One region of the Halanaerobium sp. ST460_2HS_T2 genome, then DNA from elsewhere that is predicted to be linked to it. Evidence: riboswitches for the same ligand, from Rfam matches in the RefSeq annotation. Region 1 holds a riboswitch; each other region holds the start of a gene.
What was found. A riboswitch is a leader RNA that binds a small molecule or an ion and turns the genes downstream of it on or off. The one in region 1 is predicted to bind cyclic di-GMP.
Positions count from the first base shown of each region.

Region 2: linked by a shared signal. The riboswitch ahead of DFR80_RS03950 (DUF4402 domain-containing protein) and the one ahead of DFR80_RS07565 (cache and HAMP domain-containing protein) in region 1 are both predicted to bind cyclic di-GMP.
Region 3: linked by a shared signal. The riboswitch ahead of DFR80_RS03135 (GspE/PulE family protein) and the one ahead of DFR80_RS07565 (cache and HAMP domain-containing protein) in region 1 are both predicted to bind cyclic di-GMP.
Region 4: linked by a shared signal. The riboswitch ahead of flgB (flagellar basal body rod protein FlgB) and the one ahead of DFR80_RS07565 (cache and HAMP domain-containing protein) in region 1 are both predicted to bind cyclic di-GMP.

Region 1 is NZ_QPJF01000013.1:19,338-22,517, reverse strand. It holds gene DFR80_RS07570 (sensor domain-containing diguanylate cyclase) at 7-1,626, shown strand; cyclic di-GMP riboswitch class I at 1,722-1,808, shown strand; gene DFR80_RS07565 (cache and HAMP domain-containing protein) at 2,010-3,180, shown strand, end outside.
Region 2 is NZ_QPJF01000006.1:5,166-8,345, forward strand. It holds gene DFR80_RS03940 (hypothetical protein) at 1-17, opposite strand, end outside; gene DFR80_RS03945 (hypothetical protein) at 249-1,025, shown strand; cyclic di-GMP riboswitch class II at 1,205-1,292, shown strand; gene DFR80_RS03950 (DUF4402 domain-containing protein) at 1,440-2,030, shown strand; gene DFR80_RS03955 (molecular chaperone) at 2,177-3,043, shown strand; gene DFR80_RS03960 (hypothetical protein) at 3,074-3,180, shown strand, end outside.
Region 3 is NZ_QPJF01000004.1:97,409-100,588, forward strand. It holds gene DFR80_RS03135 (GspE/PulE family protein) at 1-1,204, opposite strand, end outside; cyclic di-GMP riboswitch class I at 1,405-1,490, opposite strand; gene DFR80_RS03140 (shikimate dehydrogenase) at 1,499-2,386, opposite strand; gene DFR80_RS03145 (Crp/Fnr family transcriptional regulator) at 2,503-3,180, opposite strand, start outside.
Region 4 is NZ_QPJF01000023.1:37,132-40,311, forward strand. It holds gene DFR80_RS11580 (chemotaxis protein CheC) at 1-107, shown strand, start outside; gene DFR80_RS11585 (chemotaxis protein CheD) at 91-594, shown strand; gene DFR80_RS11590 (response regulator) at 734-1,087, shown strand; cyclic di-GMP riboswitch class I at 1,178-1,263, shown strand; gene flgB (flagellar basal body rod protein FlgB) at 1,319-1,705, shown strand; gene flgC (flagellar basal body rod protein FlgC) at 1,708-2,133, shown strand; gene fliE (flagellar hook-basal body complex protein FliE) at 2,150-2,446, shown strand; gene fliF (flagellar basal-body MS-ring/collar protein FliF) at 2,491-3,180, shown strand, end outside.

The sequences.
Region 1 (3,180 bases):
GAGTTTATGGATTCCATTATTAAATTTGAAAAAGATATAATAAATAGTTTATCTATAGGAATTATAGTAGCCAGTCAACAGGGAAAAATTATTTTTATTAATAAAGCTATTAGAGAGATGACCGGTTATAAAAGAACTGAGATCAAAACAATGGATGATTGGTATAAAAAAGCTTGTCCCGATCCAGAATATAGAAAGAAAGTAAAAGATTATTTTCAATATGATTCAGCAGATAATACCAGCGACAGAACATATAAGATAATAACTGCTGCTGGTGATCATAAATATTTTAATTTTCGTTATTCAAAATTAGAAAATGAAAAAATGCTTTTTGAGATTATAGATATTTCTCATCGAATAGCACAAAAAAGAGAGTTAGAAAACCAAAAATTAATTTTTGAAAATCTATTTACTAATTCACTTGAAGGAATTGTTTTATTAGATCAGAATCTAAAAGTACTTAATGCCAATAAAAAATTTGAAGAAATATTTGAAGTATCTAAGCCTGATATTCTTAATAAAAATATAAATAAAGTTGCTGTACCAAACATAGATGCGAATGTTTTAAAGCAAGCACAAGAAAAATTTAAGCATAACCAGGAGTGGGAAAGAGAAATTTCTTATACTGTTAATAATAAGATTAAATATTGTAATGTCCACGTTTTTGCGGTTGAAAATAAGAAGCATGGTGAGTTAATTTATGTCGCCCTGGATAATATAACAGAAAATAAAAAGAGAGAATTTGAGTTAAAGGAAGTTAAAGAAAGATTAGAGCTGGCTGTTGAGGGAGCCAATATCGGTGTCTGGGACTGGAATGTAGAAGAAGAATATATTCATTTCAATAAAAGCTGGGCTCAGATGCTGGGATATGAATATTCTAATCTGGGTAATGATCTTGATACCTGGTTGAAATTAGTCCACCCTGATGACAGGGACCAGGCTTTAAAAGACATAAGAGTTCATCTAAATGGTCAAAGCGAAGAATATTTTAATGAACACAGATTAAAAACTAAAAATGGCAACTGGAAGTGGATCAGAGATATCGGGAAAGTAACAGACAGAGATGAAAAAGGAAATGCTGTCCGAATTGTAGGAATCCATATTGATATAGATCAGGAAAAAAGAGCAGCAGAAGAAATCGAATATCTATCCAATCATGACGAACTGACAGGGCTTTATAATCGAAGATATTTTAATGAGGAATTAAAAAGACTGCATAATTCCAGGCAGTATCCAATCAGTATAATCATTGGCGATATGAATAAATTAAAAGATATTAATGATACTTATGGGCACAGTATGGGAGACAGGTATATTAAGAGAGCTGCTGAAGCTATTAAAAGAACTGTGCGAACCGAGGATGTTGTTGCCAGAATTGGTGGAGATGAATTTGCAGTCATTTTGCCAGAGACTGATTATTCGAAGGCAGATGATGTAGCAGAAAGAATTTTAGCAAGAATAGAAGAGGGAAATAAAATTGAAGATTTACCGGTACCGCTGACTATTGCTCTTGGTTATGAGACTACAGATTGCACCAATCAGAATCACAGCATTAAAAATATTAAGCGATGTTACAATAAAGCGGATCAGAGGATGTATGAGCAGAAATTTGCTGATAGATGTTGAAAATATTTTTGTCGAAAATAGTTACTTTATGACATAAAATAACTATTTAATTTTATATATCTATGTTATATAATTAACATAGGCTTGAATTTTAACTAAATATTGGGCAATATTATTGAAAAATAATGGCGCAAAGCTATGGGTCTAAGGAAATTGACATCTATGACTGCCAGGTTGCTTTTGATTTTTAAATATCAGAGTATCAAATAAATACTGGGCAATAAGTCTTTGGTATTTATTTTTTTATTTTAAAAGGAAAATTATTACTTTTATTAATAAAGATTACTGGTTAGTTATAGGTTTTATATAAATTAAAAGTGGAGAGTACAATTTATTAGCCGTATAATTTTATTTAATAAAAACATAAAAAGGGAGAGACAAAAATGTTTACAAGCCTAAAGGGAAAGATGACAATTATTATTGCTGTTATGATTTTAGTTTTGATGGTGGGGACTTCTATTGCATTTAATAATTTCATTAGCACTCTTATTCAGGATTCCACTGCTGACAGCTCTTTAAATAGTGCGGAGCAGAATGCTCAAATTATTTTTGAGTGGCTTTCTGGTTTAAAAGTTCAGATAGAGGATTTTGCGAATACAGAAAAAGTAAAATCTATGAACTGGTTAGAACAGACAGAATTTTTATCACAAATTAGCAATCCAAATATAGAATCAATTTTGATAGTTGATAAAACAGGAGAAGGTAACATTTTAAATGGGGGTACTATTAATATTTCTGACCGAGAATATTTTCGGGAAGTAATAAAAACAGAACAGCCAGCTATTTCTATACCGAGAAAAAGTAGAATTTCGGGAGATGAGGTCTTAGTTGTCGCAGCTCCCATTATTAATAACAATAAGCTGGCAGGAGTAATTGGAGGTACAGTAAAAAGCCAGTACTTACAGTCTTTAATTAAAAATATGGAGATTGATGGCTTTGGTTATGGCTGGATTATTGATCAGCAAAAACGTACAATTGCCCATCCGGATCAACAGTATATTGGTAATACAGATATTTTAACTGGCCAAACTGAGCTTCAAAATTTAACTGATAAAATGATAGAAGGGGGTTCTGGAACTGGAGAATATACATATAATGGAGTGGAAAAAGAATTAGCCTATGCCCCAGTTGGTCTCGAGGGTTGGGTCGTAGCTATGACTGCAGATGAGGACGATGTTTTAGCAGAATTAGTTACATCCCGAAATATGAGTATCTGGATTGCTGTAATTGCTTTAATTATCGGTATTATTATTAGCTATTTTATTGCCCGTTATATTGCCAACCCAATTCTTAAAGCGGCTGAGATGTCAGATAAAATTGCTGAAGGAAATTTGTCAGTTGCAGATATCAAAATAGCTAGAAAAGATGAAGTTGGAGTTCTGGCTTCCTCACTAAATAAAATGAAAGAGAATTTAAATGAAATAATAACTAAGGTTACAGCTATTGCTGAAAATCTTTCTGCCTCCAGTGAAGAATTATCTGCTTCCGGTGAGGAAGTGGCAACTGCAGCAGGTCAGGTTGGGCAATCGATTCAACAGGTTGCATCTGGAGCTG
Region 2 (3,180 bases), on a different contig from region 1:
TCGATAAGTGCCAGCATATTTTCACCTCAAAATTCAATTTGTACTGTATATTTATAATAAAGGTTTAAGATTAAATTGAGCTTAGATATTCATTATAATTCGATTATTTTAGCAGCTGCTAAAAATAAAATTCGAGTTAGTTTGGAGATTGTGCTGGTAAAATTATAATATAAAAATAAAATATTGCATAATAGTAAACTCTAATAATTAATGTGAAATCATATTTAACTAAAGGGGGAGAGCAGAATATGAAGTTTCTAAAAAGTTCAAAATCCTGGGCTCTGGTTTTGGGGGTAATTATTGGACTGTTTTTCCTGACTGGGTGTTCTAATGATGCAACAGATACTCTGGCAACAGAAAAATATGATGTTAATTTTACTGTAGTTGATAAAATGAGTACTTATCCAGTTAGCGGTGCTGAAATAACTCTGGCTGGAGAGAAAGAAATTACAAATTTGGATGGTAAAGTTTCTTTTAAAAGGGAAGACGGTAGCTATGATTATAATGTTAAAGCAATAAGATATAATCAACTGCAGGGTAAAATTGTTGTTAATGGTGAAAATACATTTAAAGATCTTGAATTAGAAATTACAGCTTCTGGTGATGATGGAGATAGTATTCCAGCAGAAGATATAACTCCTCCTGTTTTTCAGAATTTATATGCAGTTGTAGGAGGCAGTGTTTATGGGGTTGTAGATCCAGAAATTAATATTAAAAAAATTACCGAAAGTGATCAGTGTGTAATTTTACATTTTAGTGAACCGGTTATTTTTGGAAGCTTTGACCGATTAGAGGATTTCGAGATACAAATTATTGCTGATGATTCGGAAAAATCGGTCAATATAAAAAGTTTTGCCGAAGTTTCTAATTATCCGGATTATTTAGTAATAGAAATTGAAGCAATCGAAAAAACTGGAGTTATTATTAAAGTAACTATTAGTAATAGTGGTCGTCAAAAAATATCTGATCTGGCAAATAATCTTTTAGAAGAGGTTCCAGAATTTCAAACTGTAAATATTTTATAAGTTAATTATAAAAATTTATATAAATTTTAACAAAAAATGAAAAAAGCTATTGACAACCGTTCTCAACAGGAATATAATGTAACCAGAAGAAAGAAGATTGTTAATTTTGTTTATTTAAACAATTTTGTTATAAAAAGTTTTAATTTCTAAATTTGTAGTGGAAAATTTAAAAGTAACAAAACAATAAAGGAAGCTATGACCATCTGTTTTTCGATATGGACACCTTATAACAGATGCGAGCCAATGGTGTAACCGGCCCTTAGGGGCCGGTTTTTGCATTTTATAGAGAAAAAATATTGGATTTCCTCAGTCTTTAAAGCAGTTAACTGCTTTAAAAACGCAAAAATTATATTTTGCGTTAGATAACAATTGTTTGTTGACTTATTTGTACACTTTAAGAAGGAGGTATATATTATGAAAAATGCTGGTAAAATAATTCTTATTGTGGTGGTAGCGATTTTATTTTTTGGTTCATCGGTACAGGCTCAACTAGATGCAAGTGAGGATGTTAATGTATATGCCGAAATATTAGATACAATTACAATTGATCCAGGTGATATGGGTGTTCAGGATATGGACTTTAGTTTTGGTACTTCTCCTACTGGAGGAAATGCAAGAATAATTTTAGGAACTGATGGAAGTCTAACAGTTGATGCTGATTCAGGTGCAAATATTTTCTGGAATGATACTGGAACACCAGCAGTTGTTCAGGTTGGTGGAACTCCTGATCGTGCCTATGTAGTAAGTATTGAAGATTTTGAAGTAACTCCCAGTCAGTCTACCAGCTCAGGTGATGTATCCATTGCTCTGGCTGACAGTGTATCTGGAGATTCTTTAACTGTAGATCAATTCCTGGTAGAAGGAACAAATATAGTGGATAGTGCCTTTAGCCTCGACGGCGATGGTTTTGATGAACTTACTATTGGAGCTGTTCTGACAGTGACAGATGGTATTTCTGTTGGCAACTATACTGGTCAGTTTATCTTAACAGTTGCTTATGAATAATAAAATTAAGGATAAAGGGGCCAGATTTGATTTCTGGTCCCAATTTTAACTTTAAATTTTTTCTTCCCAGCTGCAGAATAGAATTTTCTGCCAGCTAAAGCTAAAGGTATATTTGTTTTAGTGGAAGAGCTAAGGGGGGTTATACTTTGGATATTACAAAAGTAAGAATAAAAGCAATAAATTATTATGTTTTATCATTAATATTTTTGATTATCTTATTAAGTTTGACTCTAGAAGTGGAGGCAAATGTAACTGTCAATCCTACCCGTCTTATTTTAGAAAACGGACAAAGATCAGCAACGATTAAATTAATCAACCCTGACCAGGAAACAGCCACTTATAGAATTTCTTTGATTAACCTGGAGATGAAACAAACAGGTGATATAGAAGAACTTGCTATTGCCGATAATAGAGAAGAAAGAATTGAATCCCATTTTGCCAGAGATTTGATCCGTTATTCTCCCCGACAGGTTGTTCTTCCTCCGAGACAGGCTCAGGTTGTTAGAATCCAATTAATGATTCCATTCGACCTGAATTCTGGAGAATATAGAGCTCACATGCTGTTTCAGGAGATTCCGGATCAGGGTGAGCAGGGAAATGGAGATAACGCTGAAACAGGAATCAATATAGCCTTAAAAACGGTTTATGGGGTTTCTATTCCAATTATTATTCGTCATGGTGAAACCGGGGCTGAATTAGAAATTACAGATCTAGAGCTAAGTAACAACCTGGAGACAAAAATACCAGAACTTGCTCTGACTATTATAAGAACCGGTAATCAGTCTGAATATGGAGATATTGAAGTTAGCTATTTTGATGATAGTGGAGAAAAGAAATTAGTCGGTGCAATTAGAGGAACAGCTATTTATACTGATATTGAGAAAAGAAAGTATAAAATAAGCCTTAAAAATACCGACAGTTTAAATCTTGACAAAGGAGTTCTGGAGGTTATTTATAAAAAAATATCCGCAGAGGGAGGAGAAATTCTGGCCAGAAATGAATTAAAACTTTGATCTTGCTTTTAAAGTGAGGTGTTATCACAAATGAAAAAAATTGTAGAGGGTTTATTTTTAGTGTTTTTAATCTTTATTTTTGTTAGTCCTCTTAATGCTCAGGAAAAAACAGAGGGAAATTTAGTTCTTAAAGATGA
Region 3 (3,180 bases), on a different contig from region 1:
TTGCAATTTCTGCAGTTTCTTCATCCCGAATCTCACCGACCATTACAATATCCGGATCCTGACGCAGTATCGATCTTAAGGTCTTGGCAAAGGTCAAACCGGTACTTGTATTGGCCTGCACCTGATTTACTCCATCCAGCTGATATTCAACCGGATCCTCAATTGTAACAATATTTTTAGTTGGTGAATTAATTTCGCTTAAGGCTGCAAATAAAGTTGTTGATTTACCACTACCAGTAGGTCCGGTCGCCAACAAAATTCCATATGGTTTTTTGATCAGTCTATTAAATCTCTCGCGATTATCAGAGCGAAAACCAAGTTTATTAATATCTAAGAGGCTGTCATCTCTATTTAAAAGTCGGATAACCACCTTTTCTCCATAAATTGTAGGCAGTGTAGAAACCCGCATGTCAATCTGCATACTCTTAAAGGTCATCTGCACCCGGCCATCCTGTGGAATTCTTCTTTTGGTAATATCAAGATCAGCAATAATTTTTAAACGAGAAATTAAAGCCGCCTGCGAGTGTTTGGGAACTGTCAGCTCCTCATGCAAAATACCATCTACCCGGTAGCGAACTCTTAAAGTGTTTTTTAAAGGTTCAATGTGAATATCACTTGCCTGTTTTTGTATAGCCTGAGTAATAATTAAATTGGTCAGCCTGACAATCGGAGCATCTTCCACCATCTGCCGCAGCTGGTCTATTTCCGGCTCTTCATTAATTTGATTATACTGATCTAACCTGTCAAAAATCTCTGAAGTATCTGTATCAACCAGAGAATATATTTGATTAACTGCCTTCATAATTTCCGAATGAGTAGCTATTGCAATATCAACTTTCATCCCTGAATTAACCTCAATGTTTTCTATAGCTACTAGATCAGTTGGATCCTGAATCGCAACTTTTAAGGTATCATCTTCAACATCATATGGTACAGCATGATGTCTTCGGGCAATATTTTCTGATATATACTGAGATAAATGTGCATTTATTAAATAATTATTTAAATGAACTCTAGGAATGTTAAGCTGAATTTCTAGAGCATCTGTTAAATCTTCTTCTGAAATGTAACCTAACTCTGTTAAAACCTGTCCCAGACGCATGTCCATTTCATCCTGAGCAGAGAGAGCATCTTCTAATTGTCTGGGAGTTATATAATTATATTCTAAAAGTAGATCTCCAATTTTTTTTCTTCTTGGACTCATAAAAATACTCCTTTTTAATAAAATATATATTATTTTGTTGAAATTTGAAAGATTTTGTTAAATTATTGCGATGATATAATTAATTTCGGCATCGATTATGAAATTCCTGCATAATTTTAATGAAAGTTTAATAATTATTTTAAAATTATCTATAAAGCAAAAAATTGCCATGATGTTTTAAACACCGGCAATTTTCCACCTGAGGCAAACATAACAATCATAGAAAATAATCCTTAGACTTATGTTTTTGCGTCACAGACTTTCGTCAGTTTTGCTTTTATTATAATATTTTATTTATTTTTTTGCTTCAATCTCCCTGACTGCTTTTTCGGCTATTTGATACCATTTCTTCTTTTTTGGCATCTCCTGTGTCCAGAGTTTAAAAGACGCTTCTGCCTGATAAATTAAAGTTGGCAGGCCATTCCCTATCTGTGCTCCTCGCTTTTCTGCTTCCTTTAAAATTTCGGTTTTTAAAGGATTATAAACCAGATCTATCACCAGCTGCTTTTCATGCAGATAATCAGGATTGATTACTATATTTTTAATATTATTACTATACATCCCAACTGGAGTTGTATCAACTACCAGATCAGCTGCTTTTAGAACATCTGCATATTCCTGCTCTTCCAGACTGCAGAAATCGAAGTTTTGCTTAGAATTTTCTTCTTTAAAAAGTTTTGCCAGTTCTGCTGCATTTTCTACTGTTCGATTGATAATTGTAATATCTTTAAGATCCAGCTGAACCATAGCTGCAATAACTGCACGGGCTGCTCCTCCCGCTCCAATTACAACTGCTCTTTTATCCTTAACCTTAAATCCAGTTTCCTCAACCTGACGCTGAAAACCAATTACATCTGTGTTATAACCGGTCAATCTTCCCCTTCTATTTAAAACAGTATTTACCGCTCCTGCAGCTCTGGCCAGAGAAGAAAAGCCATTTAAATAAGGAATAATGCTTTCTTTATGAGGAATCGTCACATTCCAGCCGGCAAATCCTAAGTTTTTAAGAGAACTAATATATTCTCCTAGATCCTGATCTTTAGTTTCCAGCATCAAATAGATTGCATTAATCCCTAAATCTCTAAAACCATTATTATGCAGAGATGGGGAAATCGAGTGACTTAGTGTTTTACCAAGTAAGCCATATAATTTTGTTTCACTATCTGGTATAAAAATACTCATCTTCTACCTCCTGAATTCTTAAATTTGTTATTCTTTTATTTAACTTAAAACACGCTGGAAAAGTATACCAGCGTGTCTCCTATGTATTGGAACACCGGGATTCAATCCAGCTTTATTTAAAAAACTGTCTGCAGACGTTCTCCCAGTGATTCAAAATCTTTAATAATAATTTTTCGTTTTTTAATTGTTATTACACCATCATCAATAAACTTATTGATCAATTTAGTAACTGTAACCCGGGAAGAGCCAATCAAATTTGCTATTTCCTGATGGGTTAAAACTAAATCAATCACCGTTCCATCTTCAATTTCTCGACCAAAATCTTCTGCCAGTCTCGAAAGCAGGCTGGCCAGTCTACCTGCAGCGTCCTGAAAAACCAGTTCTCTTACCTGACTGGTTAAAAGTCTAGTTTTTTTGGAAAGAGCCTCAATAATCTTAATTGCAAGTGAAGGCCTGTCAATAATCATCTTCTCCATTTCATTCCAGGGAATAATTAACAGACGGGCATCATCCATCACTTCGGCTGTTAAGGGATGAGGGTCTTCGTCAAAAAGTGAAAGTTCACCAAAAATATCTCCTTCCTGCAGAATTGTCAGTACTTTTTCCTTCCCTTCTGCAGAAAGCATAGAAAGTTTAACCTTACCATTTACAAGTAAATATAATTTTTTTACACTGTCATTTTCAAAAAAGATAACTTCACCTTTTTCGTAAAATTTAGCATAAGAATTTTCACATAGTAACTCCAGTTCCTCCGGGTCAAGATTCTGAAATACAATTAAATCTTTTAAGCATTT
Region 4 (3,180 bases), on a different contig from region 1:
AATTTGTTGCTGGTAAAGAGAAATTGGAACTCTTTTATTTTTTCATTCCGGAAAAAGATTCCCTGGATTTTCTTTTTCAGCGACTGGCAGGTGGTAGTTTTGCCTAGTTCGGATCTGGTAGCAGAAAAAATGGTTGTTAAAATGGCAGATCATGCCATAGGTGATGAAAATACAGTTTTAGCAACTCTGGGACTTGGCTCCTGTATTGGAATTGCGCTTTATGATAAATTTTCTAAGGTAGGGGGACTTGTCCATATTATGCTGCCTGAAAATCCAGGGGGCAAAAAAACTGTAAAATATGCAGATACAGGGATTCCTTTTTTGATTGAGGAAATGGAGGCTGCAGGTGCCAAAAAAAGGCGGCTTTCAGCTAAGATTGTAGGTGGGGCAGGAATGTTTAAGTCGGAAAGTGGAGACTCAGTAATGAAGATTGGTGAAAGAAATATTGAAGCAGTTAAAGAAGTTTTAAAAAATGAGGGAATAAAAGTTATAGGTAGTGATGTTGGCAAAGATTATGGGCGCTCAATGTATTTTTATCCTGATGATGGTCGAGTTGAAGTTAAATCATTCAGCAGAGACTTGATTACCATATAAATTTATTATATAGTAATAGATGGAAAAAAGACATTATTATTATTTTTAGATAAATTATTTTTTTACTATTGTAAACAAGAATCATTTCTGTTATTATATAATATAACAGTAGATATAATCTAGAGGAGGTAATTTTTAAATGCCTAGGGTGTTAATTGTTGATGATGCAGCATTTATGAGATTAAATTTAAAAAATATATTAAAAGATGAATTTGAAATAGCCGGTGAAGCCGAGAACGGAAAAGAAGCAGTTGAATTATACCAGGAATTAAATCCTGATATAGTTACTATGGATATTACAATGCCAGTTATGGATGGACTGGAAGCTATTAAAGCAATTCAGGATATAGATCCCAGTGCTCAGATTGTTGTTTGCAGTGCTATGGGTCAGCAAAAAATTGTTATTCAGGCGATTGAAATGGGAGCAAAAGACTTTATTGTCAAACCATTTAAAAAAGATAGAGTAATGGAATCACTTAAAAAGCTGCTTTAATTTAAATTATAATATTTAATAATTCTTTGATTATATTTATTATTAATATACTTAAATATAAATTGTTTTTTTAAAAACTAATATATGTATTTAAAATATTAGCAAAATTAGCGAAAGCTAATGACGCAAAGTTATGGGTCTAAGATATTTTGTATTATGATTGCCAGACTGCACATTCAAAAATCTATAGCTGTGACTGTAGATTTTTTTGCTTGAAAGGGGTTTGAATATATGGATAATTTAGAAATTATAGCCAGAGCGCTTAATGGTTCTGCTCGGAGAGGTGAATTAATTGCTAATAATTTGGCAAATGTGAGCACCCCCGGCTACAAAAGACAGGATATTGATTTTAAAACTGCCTTGAAAAAGGAAATGAATTCTTCTAATTCTATTAGTCTGAAAACTACTCAAAGTAACCATATAGCTTTTAGTAAACAATATACTTCTGTTCGCAGCAGTCAGAATAATAGGAATAGTAGAAATGACGAAAACAGTGTGGATGTTGAGGTTGAGATGGCAGAACTGGCAAAAAATAGTATTTATTATAATGTAATGTCAAATAGAGCTGCCGGACATTTTTCCACCTTAAATCAGGTTATTCAGCAGGGAGGTAAATAATAATGTTTAAAGGAATAGATATTAGTGCTTCCGGTTTAACTGCTCAGAGATTAAGAATGGATACCATATCATCAAATATTTCTAATGCGGAAACAACCAGGGATGAAGATGGCAATACCTACAGACGGAAAGTTCCGATTTTTAGACAGAAAATAGAAAATCAGATGGGATCTGGAATTAATTCTGATAATCTTAAATCGGCTGGAGTAGAAGTTGCAGAAATAGCAGAAGATCAATCTCCATTTCGCCTTGAATATCGTCCTGAGCATCCAGATGCGAATGAGGACGGTTATGTAGAGCTCCCTAATATTAGCATCATGACCGAAATGGTTAATATGATAGACGCAACCAGAGCATATGAGGCAAACATACAGGCAATTTCTAATTATAAGAGTATGGCAAATAGTGCTTTAAATATTAGTACTTAATTAAGGAGGGAAGAAAATGGAGATTAATCCAGTTAAATTTCAGAGTGGATTTGAAAACTTTTCTCTTGAAAATGAGAATAAAAACAAAAAAACCGAAGCTTTTTCGGATTTGTTTAGAGAAAAAATGAACGAAGTTAATCAGCTGCAAAAAGATTCGCAGGCTATGACAGCCAGTTTTGCCGCTGGAGAAACAGACAATATACATGATGTGATGATTGCTGCCGAGAAAGCTAAGGTAGCAGTTAATCTGACAACTGCAGTTCAGACCAAAGTGATTGATGCATATAATGAAATTATGCGTCTGCAGGTATAGTATAAGATGGTAAAACAAAGAGTATTTATGGAAGAGGTATAGTGATGGCCGAATTTTTCGCAAAATATAAAGAAGAGATTCAAAACACGTGGCAAAAATTGAATAGAAACATTCAAATCTTAATTATTGTTCTCACAATATTAATGGCTGGAGCTTTTGGCTATCTTATATTTAGAGGAACTTCTACAAACTATCAACCTCTTTTTACCAACCTGTCTACAGATGATACTGCAGCTATTGTAGAAAGACTGGATGAAAATAATGTAGATTATCAGCTTGGAGGTAATGGTAATACAGTTTTAGTTCCAGAAAGCGAGATCTATAGATTAAGACTTGATATGGCTTCGGCAGGTCTCCCGGATCAGGGAGTTGTCGGTTTTGAAATTTTTGATAATAGTGAATTTGGTACAACAGAATTTGAAAGAAGAGTTAATTACTATCGCGCACTGGGTGGAGAATTGAGCCGTTCTATTCAGTCAATTTCAGGGATAGAATTTGCTCGTGTTCAGATCACACCACCAGAGGAAAGTCTATTTTTAGATGAGGAGAAGTCGGCTACGGCTTCAGTTATGGTTAAACTGGCTCCTGGATATAATATGAGTGCAGAAAGAGTTAATGCTGTTCAGAATCTAGTTGCAAGTGGAGTTCAGGATTTACCTTTAACAGAGGTGACAGTTGTTGACACAAACGGAAACCTGCTGTCTCATCCTTCTAATCCTAATAGTGATCAGTGG